4 regions of the Azospirillum sp. UENF 211521 genome follow, and region 2 is predicted to be linked to each of the others. Evidence: predicted binding sites of a transcription regulator. Region 2 holds the regulator's gene; each other region holds the start of a gene.
The links. The regulator LexA, encoded in region 2, represses DNA repair genes until DNA is damaged. The targets are predictions, from matches to a motif close to ATGTTCTANTTTGGTTC.
Positions count from the first base shown of each region.

Region 1 (4,454 bases), 1.9 Mb from region 2:
TCGCGGTCGGCGCGGACCAACAGCTCCGCCCCCACCCCCAGCGTGTGCGTCTCCGGCACGCCGGGGTAGGTGTCGGCGGGGATGGTCTGGTCCATGTAGAAGCGCTGGCGGATGCGCAGCCGGTCGGCCATCTCGCCATCGAGCGGGATCAGGCGGATCGGCTCGCGGTTCGCCACGTCGGTGACCGCCGCCACCGGGAAGCCGCCGACCATGAAGAAGGCGTCCAGCTCCTTCTTGGCCAGCCGGTCCGCCGCGGTGCCGGGCTTCAGGTAGGCCGGGGGCCGCAGTTCCCCCTCCTTCACCCCGAAGGCATCGAGGATCGCCCGCGCCTCCACCAGCACGCCGGAGCCCTCCTCGCCCAGCGAGACGGCCTTGCCCTTCAGGTCGGCCACGCCGTGCAGATCGCTGTCGGCGCGCACGACGAGCTGGATCGCCTCCGCGTAGAGCATGCCGATGGAGCGCAGCCCCTCGAAGGGCGCCTTGCCATGGAAGATGCCGGAACCGGTGTAGGCCCAATAGGCGATGTCGGCCTGGGACATCCCGGCCTCGACCGCGCCGGAGCGCAGCAGTTCGATGTTCTCCACCGAGCCGAGCGTGGCCTGCGCCACCGCGATCAGCCCCGGCACGCCGCAGCTTCCCCCGCGGTCGCAGGGGCGGGAGCCGGGCGGGTTGGAGATGGCGTTGGCGATCAGGCCGCCGATCGGGAAATAGGTGCCCGACGTGGTGCCCGTGCCGATCCGGAAATAGCGGATGTCCTGCGCCGCGACACCCCGCGGCAGCAGGCCCAGGAGGGAACCCCCCGCGAAACCGGCCAGCACATGGCGGCGGCTGGGAAGGCCCTGGGACGAAAGGCGGGCGTCGGAAAGGCGGGGGTTGGCTCCTGCGCGCGGCACCGGCGGGTCCACCTTTCCTGCTGGCCAGCCGTCCCGGCGGCGTGTGTTGGACACGCTCTTACAAGAATACCCGCAGCCGGGCTTTTTCAAGGCGTCGGAGGCTTAAAAGACGCCCGCCAGATCAAGAACTCCGGCGAGTGCTACCGCGCCGCCACACATTTGCACGACCCGGCCCGACGCCGCCTGCCCCAGCGCCGCCGACAGGCCCAGCCCGGCGCAGATGACCAGGAGCACGCCGGACGACAGCCCGGCCCAGAACAGCGGCCCGCCCATGTGCACGTAGCCGTGGAAGGCCCCCGCCGCGGCGACCGTCAGCACCCCTAGGGCCAGGGGAGCCTTCAGCGCGACGGCGACCAGCCCGCCCATCACGATCAGCGACGCCGACAGCCCTTCCGCGGCATAGGGGAGGCGGATGCCGATCTGCGCGGCCAGCCCGGCCGCCAGGACCGCGGTCAGCGTCGCCACCGGAAGCTGCCAGACGGCGGCGCCGCCGTTCTGCCCGCTCCACAGCCCGATGGCGAGGAAGCCGAGCAGATGCTGCAGCACCCACACGGGTTCGGTCAGGCCGGTGCCGAACGGCCCGGTCACCGTCATCCGCGCCAGCGCGGGCGCGGCCCCGACGCCAATCAGCAGAATCGCCAGAAGAACCGACCGGATCGCCACCATCCCCCACCCCTTTTCCCCAACGTCTTGCGCCGCACCGGGCCGGTATGGCCGCTGCGCGGGGTGGGGTCAAGTGACCAGGGCGGGAGCTTGTGGAGGCCGGACGTCAGTATCCCAGGGGACCAGGTCCGTACTGGCGGAGGTCCTGCTGCTTGCGGAGCAGGTCGCGCTGCTGCAGCGGGTCGAGCCGGCCCATGGCGTCGTCGGTGCGCAGCCGGTCGACCTCCGGGCTCATCAGGTCGCGCTTGGCGCGGTCGGTCAGCCCCTGGGTGGAGCCCGGCGCCGGCAGGGCGGGCGTGGCCGGCTGGTCGATGGGCGGCGGCGGCGGGGACGAACTGCCGCGGCGGCGCACCGGCGGCTGGTCGGGAGGCTGGCCGGGCGCCTGCGAGGCGTCGGAGAGCTTTTGCGGCGGGGCGGGCGCCGGCTGCGGTCGCGGTGGGGAGATCGGGCGGGCGTTCTCCTCCGCCTGGATCTGGCGCAACGTCTTCAACCCGCCGCTCTGCGCGGCCGCCGGCGGTGCCGCCTGGGCCCGTCCCGGCATCTCGTCGTGCACATCCGGAGCGCAAGCCCCCAGCGCGAAGGCGGTGAGCGCGACGGCGACGGGCAGAAAGGCGGCGGGGGGGCGGAGCGGTGTCATACCAACCATGTCGTGTCCTGCAAAGGCGTGACAAGGCCCACCACCCATCTGCCCCTTTTTGGCGAGGCCGCAAGGGGACTCCCACCCGCCGGATTTTGCCGCTAGAATGTTCTTGTTTTGTTCGGTCTGGGATTGTTGGCATCCGCAGCGGCGAAGGGAGGGTTGGGCATGACGGAACGGGCGGCGCGGCGCATCCTGTCCCTGTGGCTGCCGCGGCTGCCCACCGACGCCCACAGCCGCCGCCATCCCGAGCGGCGCGGCCATCCGCTGGCCGCCATCCTGGCCGAGCGCGGGCGGCTGGGCGTGGCCGCTGTCAACCGCGGGGCCGAGGAGGCCGGGGTGTGGCCCGGCATGAGTTTGGCCGACGCCCGCGCCATCGAACCCGCCCTGGCCGTCTTCGACGCCGATCCCGAGTCGGACGCCCGCCTGCTGGAGCGGATCGCCGGCTGGTGCACGCGCTACACCCCCTGGACCGCCCCGGACGGCCCCGACGGGGTGGCGTTGGACATCACCGGCTGCGCCCATCTGTTCGGCGGCGAGGCGGCCATGGCCGCCGACCTGACCGCCCGCCTGACCGCGGCGGGCTTCGAGTTGCGGCTGGCGGTGGCCGACACGCCCGCGGCGGCCTGGGCGCTGGCGCGGTTTGCTGCCCCCTCCCTAACCCTCCCCCGCTCTCGGCGGACCGAAGGTCCGCCTGCCGCGTCAGCGCAAACCTTTGGTTTGCGCGAGAGCTGCGCGAGAGAGGGAACCGCTGCCATCTTTGCAAATTGGCCCTCTCCCGCGCAGCGGGGGAGGGGGGGACCCGCGAAGCGGGAGGGAGGGGGCAACCGGGCCGACACCCTCCTCTCCCCCCTCCCCGTCGCGGCGCTGCGCTTGCCCGCCGCCACGGTGGAGGGGCTGGCCGCGGTGGGGCTGCGGCGGATCGGCGACCTGCACGCCCTCCCCCGCGCCACGCTGGCCGCCCGCTTCGGGCCGGAGCTGCTGCGGCGGCTCGACCAGGCCTACGGACGGCTGGACGAGCCGCTGTCCCCCCGCCTGCCGGTGCCGCCGCACTGCGCCCGCCTCGCCCTGCCCGAGCCGATCACCACCGCCGAGGCCATCGCCGAGGCGCTGCGCCGCCTGCTGGCCTTCCTCTGCGCCGGGCTGGAGAACACAGGCGAGGGCGCCCGCCGCCTGCGGTTGGAGCTGCACCGGGTGGACCGCCGGCTGGAGGACGCGCCTCAGACGCTGGCCATCGGCACCGGCCACCCGGTGCGCCGCCCGGACACGCTGATGCGGCTGTTCGCCCAGAAGCTCGACCGGGTGGAGCCCGGCCCCGGCCTGGAGCTGATGGTGCTGTCGGCCACCGAGGCCGGCCCGCTCGCCGCCGCGCAGGCCGCGCTGGATGGCGGTACAGATGGAGGCATGGGCGGGCAGCCGGAACTGGCCGAACTGCTGGACCGTCTGGGCAACCGGCTGGGGGAGCGGGCGGTGCTGCGGCTGGTCCCGCGGCAGAGCTGGCTGCCGGAGCGCAGCGTGGCCCCCGCCTCCGCCTTTGCCCCGGCCTTCGCGCCCCCCCCCGGCTGTGCCCTGTGGCCCGCCGACCGCCCCCGCCCGGTGCGGCTGCTCGCCCCGCCGGAGCCCATCGAGGCCATGGCCCTGGTTCCCGACGACCCGCCGGTTATGTTCCGCTGGCGCGGCGTCCAGCATCGCATCCGCCATGCCGACGGGCCGGAGCGGATCGAGGCCGAATGGTGGCGGCGCGACGGCGAGCCCCGCGACTATTACCGCGTCGAGGACGAGGCCGGCCGCCGCTTCTGGGTCTTCCGCCAGGGGCTGTACCGGCCCGGCGTGGCGGCGCTGTGGTTCCTGCACGGCTTCTTCGGATGATGGGGCCGCCATGACCCCCTACGCCGAACTCCAGGTCTCCACCAGCTTCACCTTCCTGGAGGGCGCGTCCCACCCGGACGAGCTGGCGCTGACCGCCGCCGGCCTCGGTCACGCCGCCGTGGCGGTGACCGACCGCAACTCGCTGGCCGGGGTGGTGCAGGCGCACGCCGCCGCCCGCAAGCACGGGCTGCGCCTGATCGTCGGCTGCCGGCTGGACCTGACCGACGCGGACAGCCTGCTCGCCTACCCCACCGACCGGGCGGCCTACGCGCGGCTGTCGCGGCTGCTGACGCTGGGCAAGCGGCGGGCGCCCAAGGGCGCCTGCTTCATCGGCCGCGCCGACCTGCTGGAGCATGCGGAGGGGATGCTGTTCCTGCTGGTGCCGCCGGACC
Region 1 covers NZ_JBSNCF010000001.1:3,292,593-3,297,046, forward strand. Annotated here, with positions in the region: gene ACWPN5_RS15465 (TAXI family TRAP transporter solute-binding subunit) at 1-893, opposite strand, end outside; gene ACWPN5_RS15470 (HupE/UreJ family protein) at 996-1,559, opposite strand; gene ACWPN5_RS15475 (hypothetical protein) at 1,663-2,193, opposite strand; gene ACWPN5_RS15480 (Y-family DNA polymerase) at 2,362-4,062, shown strand; gene ACWPN5_RS15485 (error-prone DNA polymerase) at 4,073-4,454, shown strand, end outside.
Region 1: ACWPN5_RS15480 (Y-family DNA polymerase) is a predicted target of LexA. The motif match lies at 2,300-2,316, and genes of this name have one in related genera.

Region 2 (4,454 bases):
CTGCGGTGGTGCGGTGGTGTAACACATTAACGGCGCCGGAGGCATTTGCCTTGCGCGCATAGGCGACAGTATGGCCCACGGGGTTGAAGAGGGCGTAGCCGGAGGTTTGGCGGCGGAGGAGGGCGATGCCGCCCCTGTCCGTCGCGGCGTCGGCGCGCGCCTTTCCACGGCGGCGGTGGAGTGTCTCGCCGCGGAGCGGGAGCGCTGGGCGCTGTGGCTGCCGGTGGGGACCGGGGCGGGCGTGGCGCTGTATTTCGGCCTGCCCGCCGAGCCGCCGCTCTGGCTGGGGCCGGGCGCGGCGGTCGGTTGTCTGCCTCTGCTCTGGCTGGCGCGGCGGCGTCTGGCGCCGGTGGTTCTGCTGCTGGCGCTGTTGAGCGTCGCTCTGGGCTTCGCCGCGGCGCAACTCCACAGCGTGGCGGCGATGGCGCCGATGCTGACGCGCGAGCTTGGGCCGGTGCAGGTCACCGGGCGGGTGCTGGCGGTCGAGCGGCAGCCCACCGGCACGCGGCTGATGATCGGGGAGCCGACGGTGGAGCGGCTGGCCCCGGAGGCGACGCCGGAGCGGGTCCGCCTGCATCTGCCGGCCAAGGTGGCACCGCCGGAGGCCGGGACGGTGGTCCGGCTGCGCGCCATGCTCCACCCGCCGGCCGCTCCGGCGGAGCCGGGGGCCTTCGACCTGCAGCGGCGCGCCTATTTCGAGGGCTTCGGCGCGGTCGGCTTCGTCATGGGCGCCCCCGTCGCTCAGGAGGCGCCGCCGCCCAGTGGCTGGCGCCGGGTGACCGTGGCCTTCGAGCGCGCGCGCGCCGCCATCGCCGAGCGGGTGCGCGCCATCGTGGCCAACTCCGCGGAGGCCAGCGTCACCGCCGCCTTGCTGAACGGCGACGCGGCGGCGATTCCCGAACCGATGATGGACGCCTTCCGCGACAGCGGTCTGGCCCACCTTCTGTCCATCTCCGGCCTCCACGTGGGCATCGCCGCGGGCATCGTCTTCTGGGTGGTGCGGGCGTTGTTGGCGCTGGTTCCCTGGATCGCGCTGCGCTGGCCGATCAAGAAGATCGCGGCGCTGGCCGGCATCCTGTCGGCGATCCTCTACACGCTGCTGGTGGGGGCGCCACTGCCGACGCTGCGGTCGGTGCTGATGACCGGCCTCGTCATGGGAGCGGTGATCGCCGACCGGTCGCCGATCAGCATGCGTCTGGTCGCCTTTGCCGGCATCGTCACCGTCCTCTACGACCCGGAGGGGATGCTGGGGCCGAGCTTCCAGATGTCCTTCGCGGCGGTCGTCGCCCTGATCGCCGCCTTCGAACGTTTCACGCCCTGGGCGGTGAGCCGGCGGCGCGAGATGGGCTGGCTCGGCAAGGGGGTGATGGCGCTGGGCGGAATCGTCTTTTCCAGCGTGGTGGCGACGGTCGCGACGACGCCCTACGGGCTCTACCATTTCCAACAGGTCGCCTTTTACGGCGTGCTGTCCAACATGGTGGCGATCCCCATCACGACGGTGTGGATCATGCCCTTCAGCCTGCTGTCCTACCTGCTGCTGCCCTTCGGGCTGGAGGGGCCGGCGGTGACGGCGATGAGCTGGGGCGTCCGGCTGGTCATCGAGACGGCGGAGCGGACCGCCGCGCTGCCCGGAGCGACGGCGTTCCTTCCAGCCATGCCGGACGCGGCCATCGCCGCCATCACATCGGGCGGGCTGTGGCTGGCCATCTGGACAAGGCGCTGGCGCTGGTTGGGGGTGGTCGCGGTGGTGGGCGGGCTGGTTGCTCCGGCCGTCGCGCTGCGACCCGACATCCTGGTGTCGGAGGACGGAAAACTGATGGCCGTGCGCGGTGCTGAGGGGATTCTCAGCCTGTCCACCGCCAGCGACGGCCGGGTCGCCAACACGTGGAGGCGGCGCGACGGCATGGAGAAGCCGGAGGAGACGGCCGGTCAGGATGTCTGGCCGCTTGCCGGGGTCAGCCTGGACGGGCGGCTGCGCTGCGACGCTCTGGGATGCCTGTACCGCGCGCAGGGAAAGACCGTGGCGCTGCTGCGCCAGCCGGACGCCTTGCCCGAGGATTGCGCGGTGGCCGATGCGGTGGTGACCGCGAGCCCGTCGCGCGGGTGCCGGGCGCCGCTGGTCATCGACCGTTGGCGCCTGCGTCGGGAGGGCGCGCAAGCCCTTTACCTGTCGAACAAGGGAATCCGGGTCGAGAGCGTGCGCGACCAGCGCGGCGACCGTCCTTGGACAATGGGGGGAAAGCTGCCCGATAGAAAGACCGGGGCGCGCTGAACCGTCGCCCCGGAGCATCCTGCCGTCAGTACTTCCGCACCAAGCCGACGAGGCGGCCCTGCACCCGGACGCGGTCGGCGCCGAAGATGCGGGTTTCGTAGGCGGCGTTGGCGGGTTCGAGCGCCACGGTGTTGCCCTTGCGGCGCAGGCGCTTCAGCGTGACCTCGGCGTCATCGACCAGGGCGACGACGATCGAGCCGTTATCCGCGCTGTCGCAACGCTGGATGACCACCGTGTCATGGTCGAGGATGCCGGCCTCCACCATCGAATCGCCGGCGACCTCCAGCGCGTAGTGGTCGCCCATGCCGAGCATGGCGGCGGGAATGTCCACGAAGGCGGACGCGTCGCGCAGCGCCTCGATCGGCGTGCCGGCGGCGATGCGGCCGTAGAGCGGAAGCTGCACCAATTCCGACGCCGGGTTCGCCTCCCGCCCCGCGAAGCTGAAGTCGCCCTTGATGACGTTGGGCTGGAACTTGGCGCGCGGCGGCCGCGGGCGGGCGGTCTCCAGCCCCTCCGGCAGACGCAGCACCTCCAGCGCGCGGGCGCGGTGGGGCAGGCGGCGGATGAAGCCGCGCTCCTCCAATCCGGTGATCAGGCGGTGGATGCCCGACTTGGACTTCAGGTTGAGAGCGTCCTTCATTTCGTCGAAGGAAGGGGACACACCGCCCTGCCCGAGCCGCTCGTTGATGAAAAGCAGCAATTCATGCTGCTTGCGCGTGAGCATTTGTGCCTCCCGGCCGGTTCCGCACTAGATATGGAACAAAAGCAAAACGTTCCATCTTGTTCTAGTTTGGTTCTTAACCCCCGTCAAGCCCTACGGACGAAATCAACCGCAAATCGACGGACAGGACTCCCGAAAGGATCGTCACCGGGTTGGCGGGTGCGGAAGGGATTAAAGCGACAGGACACCGCCGCTCAACGGGATCACCGTGACGCGGTCGCCCTCGGCGGCGGCGGTTGCCTGCGGCTCGCGGACGATCAGGGCGTCGGCCCGGGCCAGCCGGGACATCATCGCGCTGTCCTGGCGCGGGAAGGGGGTGGCGACCGGTTCGCCGTCCGGACCGGGGGACAGGGTGGCGCGCAGGAAGTCCGTGCGGTCGTCGTTGGCCTTCAGCGGCGCGCCGAGCCGGACCGCGAGGGTGGCGTTCTCGGCGGGCAGCCCCTGGAGACGGCGAAGGACGGGCACCAGGAACAGCAGGGCGGCCACCCCGGTGGACACCGGGTTGCCGGGCAGGCCGAGCAGAGGCACGCCGTTTGCCGTCCCGAAGATCAACGGTTTGCCGGGCTTCATGGCGACGCGGTAGAAATCCAGCGACAGCCCGCCCAGCACGTCGCGCACATGGTCGTGCTCGCCTTGCGACGCGCCGCCCGTGGTCACCAGCAGGTCGCAGCCGGCCGCCCCGGCGGCCATGGCGGCGAGATGCTCCGGGTCGTCCTTGGCCACGCCGAGATTGTGGGCGACGCCGCCCTGGCTGGTGACCAAGGCGCACAGGCCGAGCGCGTTGGAGCTGACGATCTGGCTCGGCCCCAGCGGGTCGCCGGGCAGGGCGATCTCGTCACCGGTGGCGAGCACGGCGACCCGCGGGCGGCGGTGGACGCGCAGCCAGGGCAGGTTGGCCGCGGCGGCCAGGGCGACGTCGCGGGCGGTCAGCAAGCGTCCCTTGGGAAGCAGATCCTCTCCCGCGGTGAAGTCCAGGCCGGCGGGGCGGATGAAGCGCCCCGCGGGGACGGCGCGCCCGACGCGCACCCGGTCCCCGGTGTCCTCGCAATCCTCCTGCATCACCACGGCGTCGGCGCCGGCGGGCAGGGGGGCGCCGGTGAAGATGCGCACGGCCTCGCCCGCACCGACCGTTCCGGCGAAGGCGTGGCCGGCCGCGGACTCGCCGATGCGGCGCAGGGTGACCGGCGCACCAGCCGACGCCGGGACGATGTCGGCGGCGCGGACGGCCCAGCCGTCCATGGCGGCGGCGGCGAAGGGCGGCTGGGTCAGGCGGGCGACGGCGGGCTCGGCCAGGACGCGCCCCAGCGCGTCGGGCAGCGGCACCGTCTCCGCCGGCAGGGCGGTGAAGGCGGCGAGGATGCGGGCGCGGGCTTCACCAACCTGCAACATCAGACCGCGCTCCCCCACACGCCGCTCTTGCCGCCGGCCTTGTGCAGCAGCTTCACCTCGGTGATGGTCATC
Region 2 covers NZ_JBSNCF010000001.1:1,381,545-1,385,998, forward strand. Annotated here, with positions in the region: gene ACWPN5_RS06455 (ComEC/Rec2 family competence protein) at 71-2,272, shown strand; gene lexA (transcriptional repressor LexA) at 2,298-2,996, opposite strand; gene ACWPN5_RS06465 (molybdopterin molybdotransferase MoeA) at 3,165-4,382, opposite strand; gene moaC (cyclic pyranopterin monophosphate synthase MoaC) at 4,382-4,454, opposite strand, start outside.

Region 3 (4,454 bases), on a different contig from region 2:
TCGGTCAGCAGGGCGTTGAGCAGGCCGACATGCCCATCCGACCGCGCCGGCCGGCCGGGGTCGGAGGTGACGACGACGGTCAGCCCCAGGCTGGGCACCAGATAGAGCATCTGCCCGCCATAGCCGCGCGCGTAGGCGATGCGGTGCCCCTTCGCCGTGGCGAGAAACCAGCCATACCCGTAATCGTCGCCGGAGAAGGGGGAGCGCGTGCGCGGCACCCACGACGCCTCCACCCAGGCGGCGCTGATGACTTGGCGTCCGTTCCACAGCCCGCCCTGCCGCCACAGCTCGCCGAAGCGGAAGAGGTCGAGCGGCGACAGCGCCATGTTGTTGCCGCCGAGATAGAAGCCCTGTGGGTCGCGCGTCCAGGACGGCACCTCAATCCCCAGCGGCTCGCCCAGCCAGTCCCGCGCCAAGTCTAGCAGGCTGCGCCCCGACGCGCTGGACAGCGCCGCGCCCAGCAGATGGTAGCTGCCGGTCGAATAGAGCATCCGCGCGCCCGGCTCGGTGACGAAGGGGCGACGCAGCGCGTCGACAACCCAGTTGCGGCTGTTGATCCAGCGGCCGTAGCCCGGCCCGGAGGTCGGTTCCAGACCGGCCCGCATGGTCAGAAGGTCGGCGATGGTGATCCTCCGTACCCGCGGATCGACGCCCGCCGGAACCAGCCCCGGCGCCGCCTCGGCCAGGGAGACGTCGACGCCGCGCAGGACGCCGCGGTCGATGGCAATGCCGGCGAGCGAGGCGGCGATGGTTTTGGACACCGACTTCACATTGACGGCACGGTTCACCGCCGGTCCGCGGAAGGCCTCCGCCGATACCACCGCGCCGTTCCGACCGATGACCAGCGCGTGAATCTGGTCGAGTGCCGCCGCGCGCTTGATCGCCCGGTCCAGCAAGGCCGGGTCGAACCCGGCCCCGGGCGCGGGTTGGGCGGCAAGCAGCGGGCGCGTCAGGGCGCCGCCGAGGGACGCGACGGTGGCGGCGAGGAGGGTGCGGCGGCCGAGCCGGAACGGCGATGTCGAGGTCATCCCGGTTATGTGGTCCCGCTTCGCCGCCATCCAAGATTGCCCCGGAATCCCTGATCGGACTTTGTCCCACCCGGCGCCGCACACGCCGCTTGCCTCCCCGCCCTATGGGAACATATTAAGAACGAACACGCAGCGTGGGATGGGACGATGGACGACGCCTTGATCGAGAAGCTCGGCATTCTGGCCGATGCGGCGAAATACGACGCCTCCTGCGCCTCGTCCGGCGCCAAGCCGCGCAGCGGCGGCAAGGAAGGGCTGGGCTCGACCACCGGCGCCGGCATCTGCCACGCCTACACGCCGGACGGGCGCTGCGTCTCGCTCCTCAAGATCCTGCTGACCAACCACTGCCTGTTCGACTGTGTGTACTGCATCAACCGGCGCTCCTCCAACGTCCGCCGCGCCCGCTTCACGGTGGCGGAGGTGGTGGAACTGACCCTGGGTTTCTACAAGCGCAACTGCATCGAGGGGCTATTCCTGTCCTCCGGCATCATCCGCTCGCCGGACCACACGATGGAGCAGATGATGCTGGTGGCGCGGACGCTGCGGCGCGACCACGGCTTCGCCGGCTACATCCATCTGAAGACCATTCCCGAGGCCAGCCCCTGGCTGATCGAGCAGGCCGGGCTGTGGGCGGACCGCCTGTCGATCAACCTTGAACTGCCCACCGACCACAGCCTGAAGGCCTTCGCGCCGGAGAAGAACGGCGGCACCATCAAGGCGGTGATGGGTCAGGTCAACGAACGCATCGTCGAGGCCAAGGAGGAGCGCCGCCGCTTCTCCCCCGCCGGCCAGAGCACCCAATTGATTGTCGGCGCCGACGACGCCACCGACCGCTCGGTCCTGGAGACCAGCGGCACGCTCTACCAGCGCTACGGGCTGCGCCGCGTCTATTATTCCGCCTTCAGCCCGATCCCGGAGGCCAGCTCGGTCCTGCCGGTCAAGCCGCCGCCGCTGCAACGGGAGAACCGGCTGTATCAGGCCGACTGGCTGCTGCGCTATTACGGCTTCACGGTGGAGGAGATCGCGTCCGGCGGCGAAGGCGGGATGCTCGACCTCGGCATCGACCCCAAGCTGGCCTGGGCGCTGAAGAACCGCGAGCGCTTCCCGGTCGACGTCAACCGCGCCGACCGCGAGATGCTGCTGCGGGTGCCGGGGCTGGGCGCCCGCGCCGTCGACAAGATCCTGTCGGCGCGCCGCCACACCCGCCTGCGCATGGAGGATCTGGGGCGGCTGTCGAACGGTCTGCGGCGCGCCCGCCCCTTCCTGATCGCCGCCGACTACCACCCCGCGGTCGGGCTGACCGACCGGCTGGACCTGCGCCAGCGCTTGGTCACGCCGTCCAGCCAGTTGAGCCTGTTCTGACGATGCGCACGATCACCTTGCGGGAGGGGGCGGACCTCGACGGCTTCCGCCGGGCGGTGCGCCGCCTCGCCGCCGCCCGGACGGCGCCCGAGGCGGTGCTGTGGAGCGTCGGCGCGCCGTCGCTGTTCGGCGACGAAGCACCCGCATTTGAAAACGGTGCCCCGGTCCTCCTGCCCCAGGCGGTCGGCCGGTTGATCGAAACCGTCGTCTGCCACAGCGATCCGGAGCGCTACGCCCTGCTGCACCGGCTGGTCTGGCGGGTGCTGAACGGGGAGCGGGCGCTGCTCGACCAGCACGCCGACCCGCTGGTGCACCGGCTGGAGCGGCTCGACAAGGCGGTGCGCCGGGACATCCACAAGATGCACGCCTTCCTGCGCTTCCGCGCCCTGCCGGACCCGGCCGGCGGGGAGCGTTACGTCGCGTGGTTCGAGCCCGACCACCACATCGTCGAGGCCGTCGCCCCCTTCTTCGTCGAGCGCTTCGAAAGCATGGCGTGGACGATCCTGACGCCGAAGGGATCGCTGCACTGGGACCGCCACCGCCTGATGACCGGGCCGCCCGCCGAGCGTCCGGACTCCTTGGCCGACGACCGCTTCGCCGAGGGCTGGCTGCGCTATTACGAAAGCACCTTCAACCCGGCGCGGGTCAACCCGACGGCCATGCGGGCGGAGATGCCGCGGAAATTCTGGGCCAACATGCCGGAGACGGCGGCCATCCCGGCCATGGTCCGCGCCGCCCCCGCCCGCGTCCAGGCGATGCTGGAGGCAGAGGCCGCCATCCCGCGCCGCCGCATGCCGGAGAAGGCGGTGGCGGCGATGGCCCGGCAGGCCCCGGACAGCCTCGCCGACCTGAACCGCCTGATCCAACGCTCCGAGCCGCTGGTGCCGGGGGCGACGCAGGCGGTGCCGGGCGAGGGGCCGGAGGGTGCGGCCATCGCCATCGTCGGCGAGCAGCCGGGCGACCGGGAGGACCGCGAGGGCCGTCCCTTCGTCGGTCCCGCCGGCCAGTTGCTGACCGCTGCTCTGGAGGAGGCCGGCATCGAGCGCGGCGGCCTCTATCTGACCAACGCCGTCAAGCATTTCAAATTCGTCCAGCGCGGCAAGCGGCGCATCCACCAGTCCCCCACCGCCGGCGAGGTCAAGCATTACCGCTGGTGGCTGATGACGGAGCTGGGCTTCGTCCGCCCCCGCCTCGTCGTCGCGCTGGGCGCCACGGCGGCCCTGGCTCTGAGCGGCCGGCCCGTTTCGGTGCTGCGCGAGCGCGGTCCGATGGCTTTCGACGGTTGGGACGGCTTCGTCACCGTCCACCCCTCCTACCTGCTGCGGCTTCCAGGGGAGGAGGAGCGACGGCGGGCGCAGGCAGAGTTCGTGGCCGACCTGCGCCGGGCCGCGGCGCTGGCGTGAGGCGGCGTCAGGCCGTCTCCCGTGTCGCGGCCCTCACGCGCCCTGCTGCTTGAACCGCTTGCCCACGGTGCACTGGATGCGCTGAAGCTCGTACTTCGGGTGGTCGTTGATCCACTTGGCGCTCTCGATCTGGCCGGCGATCGGGCAGCTCGACATGGTCAGGGGTTCGGTGTCGGGAACCATCGGATTGATGGTGCGGCACTGGGTCGGGTCGGACGCCAAGCAGAAGATCATCGACAGGGTAACAAACATCGGGCGCTCCAAAACGCAACGGCACGGCTGTGCCAACATCGTGGGGATCAGCGAGAGCAAGCCGCATGCCATGCCCAGGACGAGGACAGGATTGCGCGATTCCGGCTGCTCGGAAATGAGCCAAACCACAGGGCGCCGAATCATTAGGCATCGAAGGTTAACCAATGCCTAAACGTTGGGAGTTTGCAAAGCCGTTGGTGCAACGGATGAAACGGAACGGGCCGCAAGGTCAGAGAAGCCTTCGCACAAGTCTGGAGTCGGCGCGCCGTAGATCAACGGAACGTTGAGTGACGTGTTTTCTATCCTTGAAGCAACCAGCACTGGCGTCAGGCACCGGGCTGTTCGCACCGCCATTGACGGACGTTCCAGTTGGGATGCTCCATGAGCCAGTGCACGACGTGGACATAGC
Region 3 covers NZ_JBSNCF010000003.1:81,251-85,704, reverse strand. Annotated here, with positions in the region: gene ACWPN5_RS25335 (serine hydrolase domain-containing protein) at 1-1,028, opposite strand, end outside; gene ACWPN5_RS25330 (putative DNA modification/repair radical SAM protein) at 1,176-2,390, shown strand; gene ACWPN5_RS25325 (UdgX family uracil-DNA binding protein) at 2,393-3,793, shown strand; gene ACWPN5_RS25320 (hypothetical protein) at 3,827-4,045, opposite strand; gene ACWPN5_RS25315 (hypothetical protein) at 4,372-4,454, opposite strand, start outside.
Region 3: ACWPN5_RS25330 (putative DNA modification/repair radical SAM protein) is a predicted target of LexA. The motif match lies at 1,137-1,153, and genes of this name have one in related genera.

Region 4 (4,454 bases), 1.9 Mb from region 2:
GGCGACCAGCTCGCCCTTGCGCTCCAGGATCTCGTCGGCGAATTCGATCATGCGCAGGTTGGGCCACGCCTTGTGGCGGATGTTGACCACGGCGGCCATCGCCTCGGCGGCGGGACGGTCGGGGCTGGCCTGGGCCAGGATCATGGTCAGGGCGGCGGTCGAGCGTGAAATGCCGGCGTGGCAATGGACGAGCAGCCCACCCACCCCGGTCGGCTCGGTCATCAGGTCGCGCCCGAAGGCCAGGATGCGCTCGACGTCGGCGCGCTGCGGCAGGGACTGGCCCATGTAGGGGTCGATGATGTCGTGGAAGCGCAGTTCCAGCCGCGTGTGCTCGCCGTAGGACCCGAAAGCAGTCGGCTCCGGGTGGCCGGGGTCGAGGATCGACAGGACGTGGGTCACGCCGGCCTCGCAGAAGCCGTTCAGCTCCTCGATGCCGCAGACGGTCAGTCCGAAGGGAACGAAATCGCGGGCCATGGTCCTCGTCTCTTGCCGTGCGCGCGGAGGGCGGCGCGGTTCGCATGTGGCGCCGCCGGTCCGTGCCGTCAAGCCGATCGAAGGCCCGATCAGAGGACGTTGAACAGGTACAGCAGAAGAATGATCGGAATGGGAATACCGACAAGCCACAGCAAAACGCCCTTCATGGATCGCTCCCTTGGTTGAGGCCCGCTTGCGTTGAGACCCAAGCGGCCGATGCAATCCCCAACAGCGAAACGGCGTGTTGGTTGCCGCGGCCGCCCTGGTCGAGGGGGCTTACCCGGAAAGGGCGATCCCGGAAGAAATGCGGATTATTCCGCCTCGTCTCCTTCCGCGGCCGGCTCCGCCGCGTCCGCGCGGGGCGGCAGAACGGGGCGCGGGCGCGGCGCTCGCAGCTTCTTCAGCAGCAGCGCGAAAGGCTTCAGCGCGCGGTCGAGGACCGCCGGCTCGGCCTCCAGCCGCGACAGCAGGAAGGCGGCGGCCTCCAGGGTCGACACGCTGTCGCGCCGCGGCTCCTTGCGGGCCTGCCCGTAGAGGGAGCGGAACTGCGGGTTCAGCACGATGCGCCGGCACTTCAGGAGCCACGGGTTGCGCCACCACAGCGTCTTGGCCTGGCTCCAGGTGCCGTCCAGGACGATGACGCCCTCCAGGTCGCCCAGCACCAGTTCGCTGTCCTTCTGCGGGACGCCGCCCTTGTCCACCACGGACACCTCCGGCAGCGGGGCCGCGCCCTGCTTGACCGGGCCGAGATAGAGCACGCCCCAGCGCTTGTAATCGACCTCGCGTCCCAGGATGCGCTTCAGGTTCGACCAGCTCAGCCCCACCTTCAACGCGGAGTTCTTGAACTGGAGATGGGCGATCTGCGCGGTGCCCAGCGTCTCGCGCTTTTCCTGCGGGTGCTGGAGGATGAGCAGGAAGACGGCGTTGTCGATCGGCTCCACTGCCTCGCAGACGCACAAATGCATAGGTTTTAGGCAGGTGGGGCAGGGTTCGGCGTGCATGGTCGGTCTCGGAAGAAGGAACATCGGCGGGAAAAGCGGGAGGCGGGGACTATGGGCCTCTCATCCGAAAAAAGGAACGGGGCCTGAAAAAAGAAACGGGCGCATTAAAGTTTGCATAACGCGTGATCTGCATCACTTAGAGGCCTGGACCTTGCATGATAGCGTCCAGACACACAGGACGGGTTGGGCCGAGGGCGGCCGACAGGACCGCTCCCCAGGCTCTCCCGACGCTCAGAAGGAGGCTTGCCATGCTGCCCGCTCATTTGGCCGCCCGCTTGCTGGAGCAACGCCGGGCCGAGGAATCGGCGGAATTCGCCCGGCAACTGCCGCTCTACGCGGACGACGCGCCCTTTCCGCCCGACGCCGACCGGGATGGCGAAACCGGGCGTCCCCTGCCCGACTGGGCCACCAACTACTGACCGGAAGCCGACAGACGGCCGTCGCGCAAGCGACACGGGCAACTGTCGCGTAAGCGACATCGCCGCCCGTCCTTCCGTCCGCATCACGCCACCTCGGCCCAGGACGGTCCGCTTCCGCTCGCCGGGGCCGGACGCCGAACCGGGGTGGACGTTGATGCCGGCGCGGGAACGGCCCGCTCCGGTGCTTGCGCCGGGACCAGGGCGCCGTCGCGCCAGTCCAGAAGCCACGCCCCCGGGCGACCGCCCCGGCAGCGCTCCAACTCGGCGCGCCAGCGCGGATCGCCGACGCCCGGCTCCGCCGTCCAACTGGCGGCCGGCGCGATCCGCCAGCGGGTGACCGCCGCACTCGCCGCCGAGCGGCGGGCGGTGCCCTGCAACAGGAATCCCGTCACACCCGACGACTCGGCGGCCAGTTGCAGCCGGCGGCTCGCCGTCAGGTCCACCCCCCCGACCTCCCCCAGCACGGCGGACAGCCGCCTGCAGCGCAGCGCCTCCTCCATCGCCCACAGCGCGTCGGCGTCACGGGTGACGCGCACGGCGATCAGCCGGTCCGGCGTCAGCCCATAGGCGGCCAGCCCGGCGGCGTGCAGGTCACGCCCGCGCACGACCCACAGCGCGGGCGCCGCCACGCTGGCGAGGCGGGCCAGCAGATGCGCGGCGAAGGCCGTGCCGGCCCCCGGCTCCTCCCCGGCCACCTCGTGCAGGCAGCCGAGCGGCAGCCCCCCCGCCGGAAAGGCCCCGTCGAGGTCCGGCAGGCCGAAGGGCAGCACCCGCGCCCCCTCCCCGCCCAGCCCTTCCAGGCCCCGGATGCGGGCGCGCAGGTCGGCCAGCACCGCCGCCCGGTTTGGCGGAGGCTCTTCGGACATCCGGGAATGTGGCATTTGGGAATGGGCCATTTGGGAATCGGGCATGACTCGCTTCCGCTGGACAGGTATTTGTTCCTGATATGTTCTATCATGCCCCGCCTGTCCAGGGGAGTCCGGAAATGCGAAAGGGGGCGCCCTTTCGGACGCCCCCCCGCGAGACCGGTTGAGGAGTGGAGAGTGGTCAGCCGGCCTGTTGGATCGCCGACAGGACCCAGCGCCCGCCGCGCGGACGGGTGAAGGTCCAGATTTCCGTGGCTTCGACCGGACGGTTCGGATCGCCCTCGACCACGCGGTTGCTCGCGCGGTCCACCGTCACGTCGGTCAGCGAGAAGCGCATCGCCACGGTGGCGTATTCCACGTTGCCCTCGCGCCACGCCTCGGCCAGGTCGCCCTGGAGCAGGCGGACGTCAGACAGGCGGTTGACCACGCCGCGGTTGTGGTTCGCCGCCAGTTCCTCGGTGAAGTAGGAGGCCATCTCCGGCGTCACGGCGGCGCGCAGGGCCGTCAGGTCCTCGTTGCCGTAGGCGGTCTGGACCGCGACCAGAGTCTGCTCGAACGCCTGATAGTCGGCCGGACCGATGCCCAGGTCGTCACGGCGCACGCCCGGACGGCCGGACGAAGCCGGACCCGCCGCGGCGCTGCCGCGAGCGCCGCCACCCAGCGGGTTCGAGCGCGCGTCCACCGCCTCGCGGTTCATCGCACCAGGGTTCATGGCGCCCGGATTCGGGCCGGCATAGGCGGCGTTGGAAGCGCCCATGCCCGCCGGCCGCGCCGCGCCCGCCGAACGGTTGCGGAAGAAGCGCATGGCCAGCCGGACCAGGAAGACGACCAGCAGGATCTGGAGGATGAAGCCCAGGATGCCCGCGAAGCTGCCCAGCCCGTCGAGGAAGCCGCCGCCGAACAGCATGCCGGCGATGCCGGCGCCGATCAGGCCGCCCATCAGGGCCGGCATGAAGCCGCCGCGCGAGAAGAAGCCGCCGCGCTGCGCCGCCGCCGGGGACGCCATGCCCGGCTGCTGCATGCCCGGCTGCTGGGCGCCCGGCGTCTGGGCGGGGGCGGCCGAGCGCTCCATCGGGGCGGCGCGCGGCGCGGTGTTGGTCTGGGCCGGCGCCTCGTAAGTGCGCGAGCCGCGGCTGCCCGCGGAACTGCTCTTACCGGCGCGGGCGTCGGCGGTTCCGGCTGTCAGCGCCACGGCCAGCGCCAGAGCGACGGCGCCGAAGGCGCGGGCCGGAGTGCGGGAAACGGTGCGGGGGGATCGCGTGTTCTGGGTCATGGCCGTGTTCGGTAAAGCCCTCGGTTCGGGGGACGCTCACTCATGTAGCGTCCTCCTATATGGTATGGCAGCCCTGCTGTTTTAGAGGGGCCACAACCAAACCGGCCAAAAAATGCGCAGACTGCCTGCGACGTTCCCATCGTCACCGCTCAGGCGGAGGCGCGCTCCCACACCCTGTCCACCGGATGGAAGGCTCCCGAACCGACCGGCACCACCGGCGTCAGCGGTGCGGCAGCCGACCGTTCCGACGCCTGCAGAGACGCCCAGACGCGGCGGCGGACCTCGATCTGACGGCGGCAATCGCGCGAGCAATAGAGCGGCGCCGGGCCGCGCGGCGAGCTGCGGCGGAACGGCTGTCCGCAGCAGGCGCAATAGAGTGTGGTCATGACGATCCTCCCTGCTTTCTTCCGATGACTGGTGC
Region 4 covers NZ_JBSNCF010000001.1:3,300,079-3,304,532, forward strand. Annotated here, with positions in the region: gene ACWPN5_RS15490 (tyrosine phosphatase family protein) at 1-474, opposite strand, end outside; gene ACWPN5_RS15495 (tRNA-uridine aminocarboxypropyltransferase) at 786-1,499, opposite strand; gene ACWPN5_RS15500 (hypothetical protein) at 1,724-1,894, shown strand; gene ACWPN5_RS15505 (ImuA family protein) at 1,978-2,760, opposite strand; gene ACWPN5_RS15510 (Tim44 domain-containing protein) at 2,942-4,033, opposite strand; gene ACWPN5_RS15515 (hypothetical protein) at 4,183-4,419, opposite strand.
Region 4: ACWPN5_RS15505 (ImuA family protein) is a predicted target of LexA. The motif match lies at 2,830-2,846, and genes of this name have one in related genera.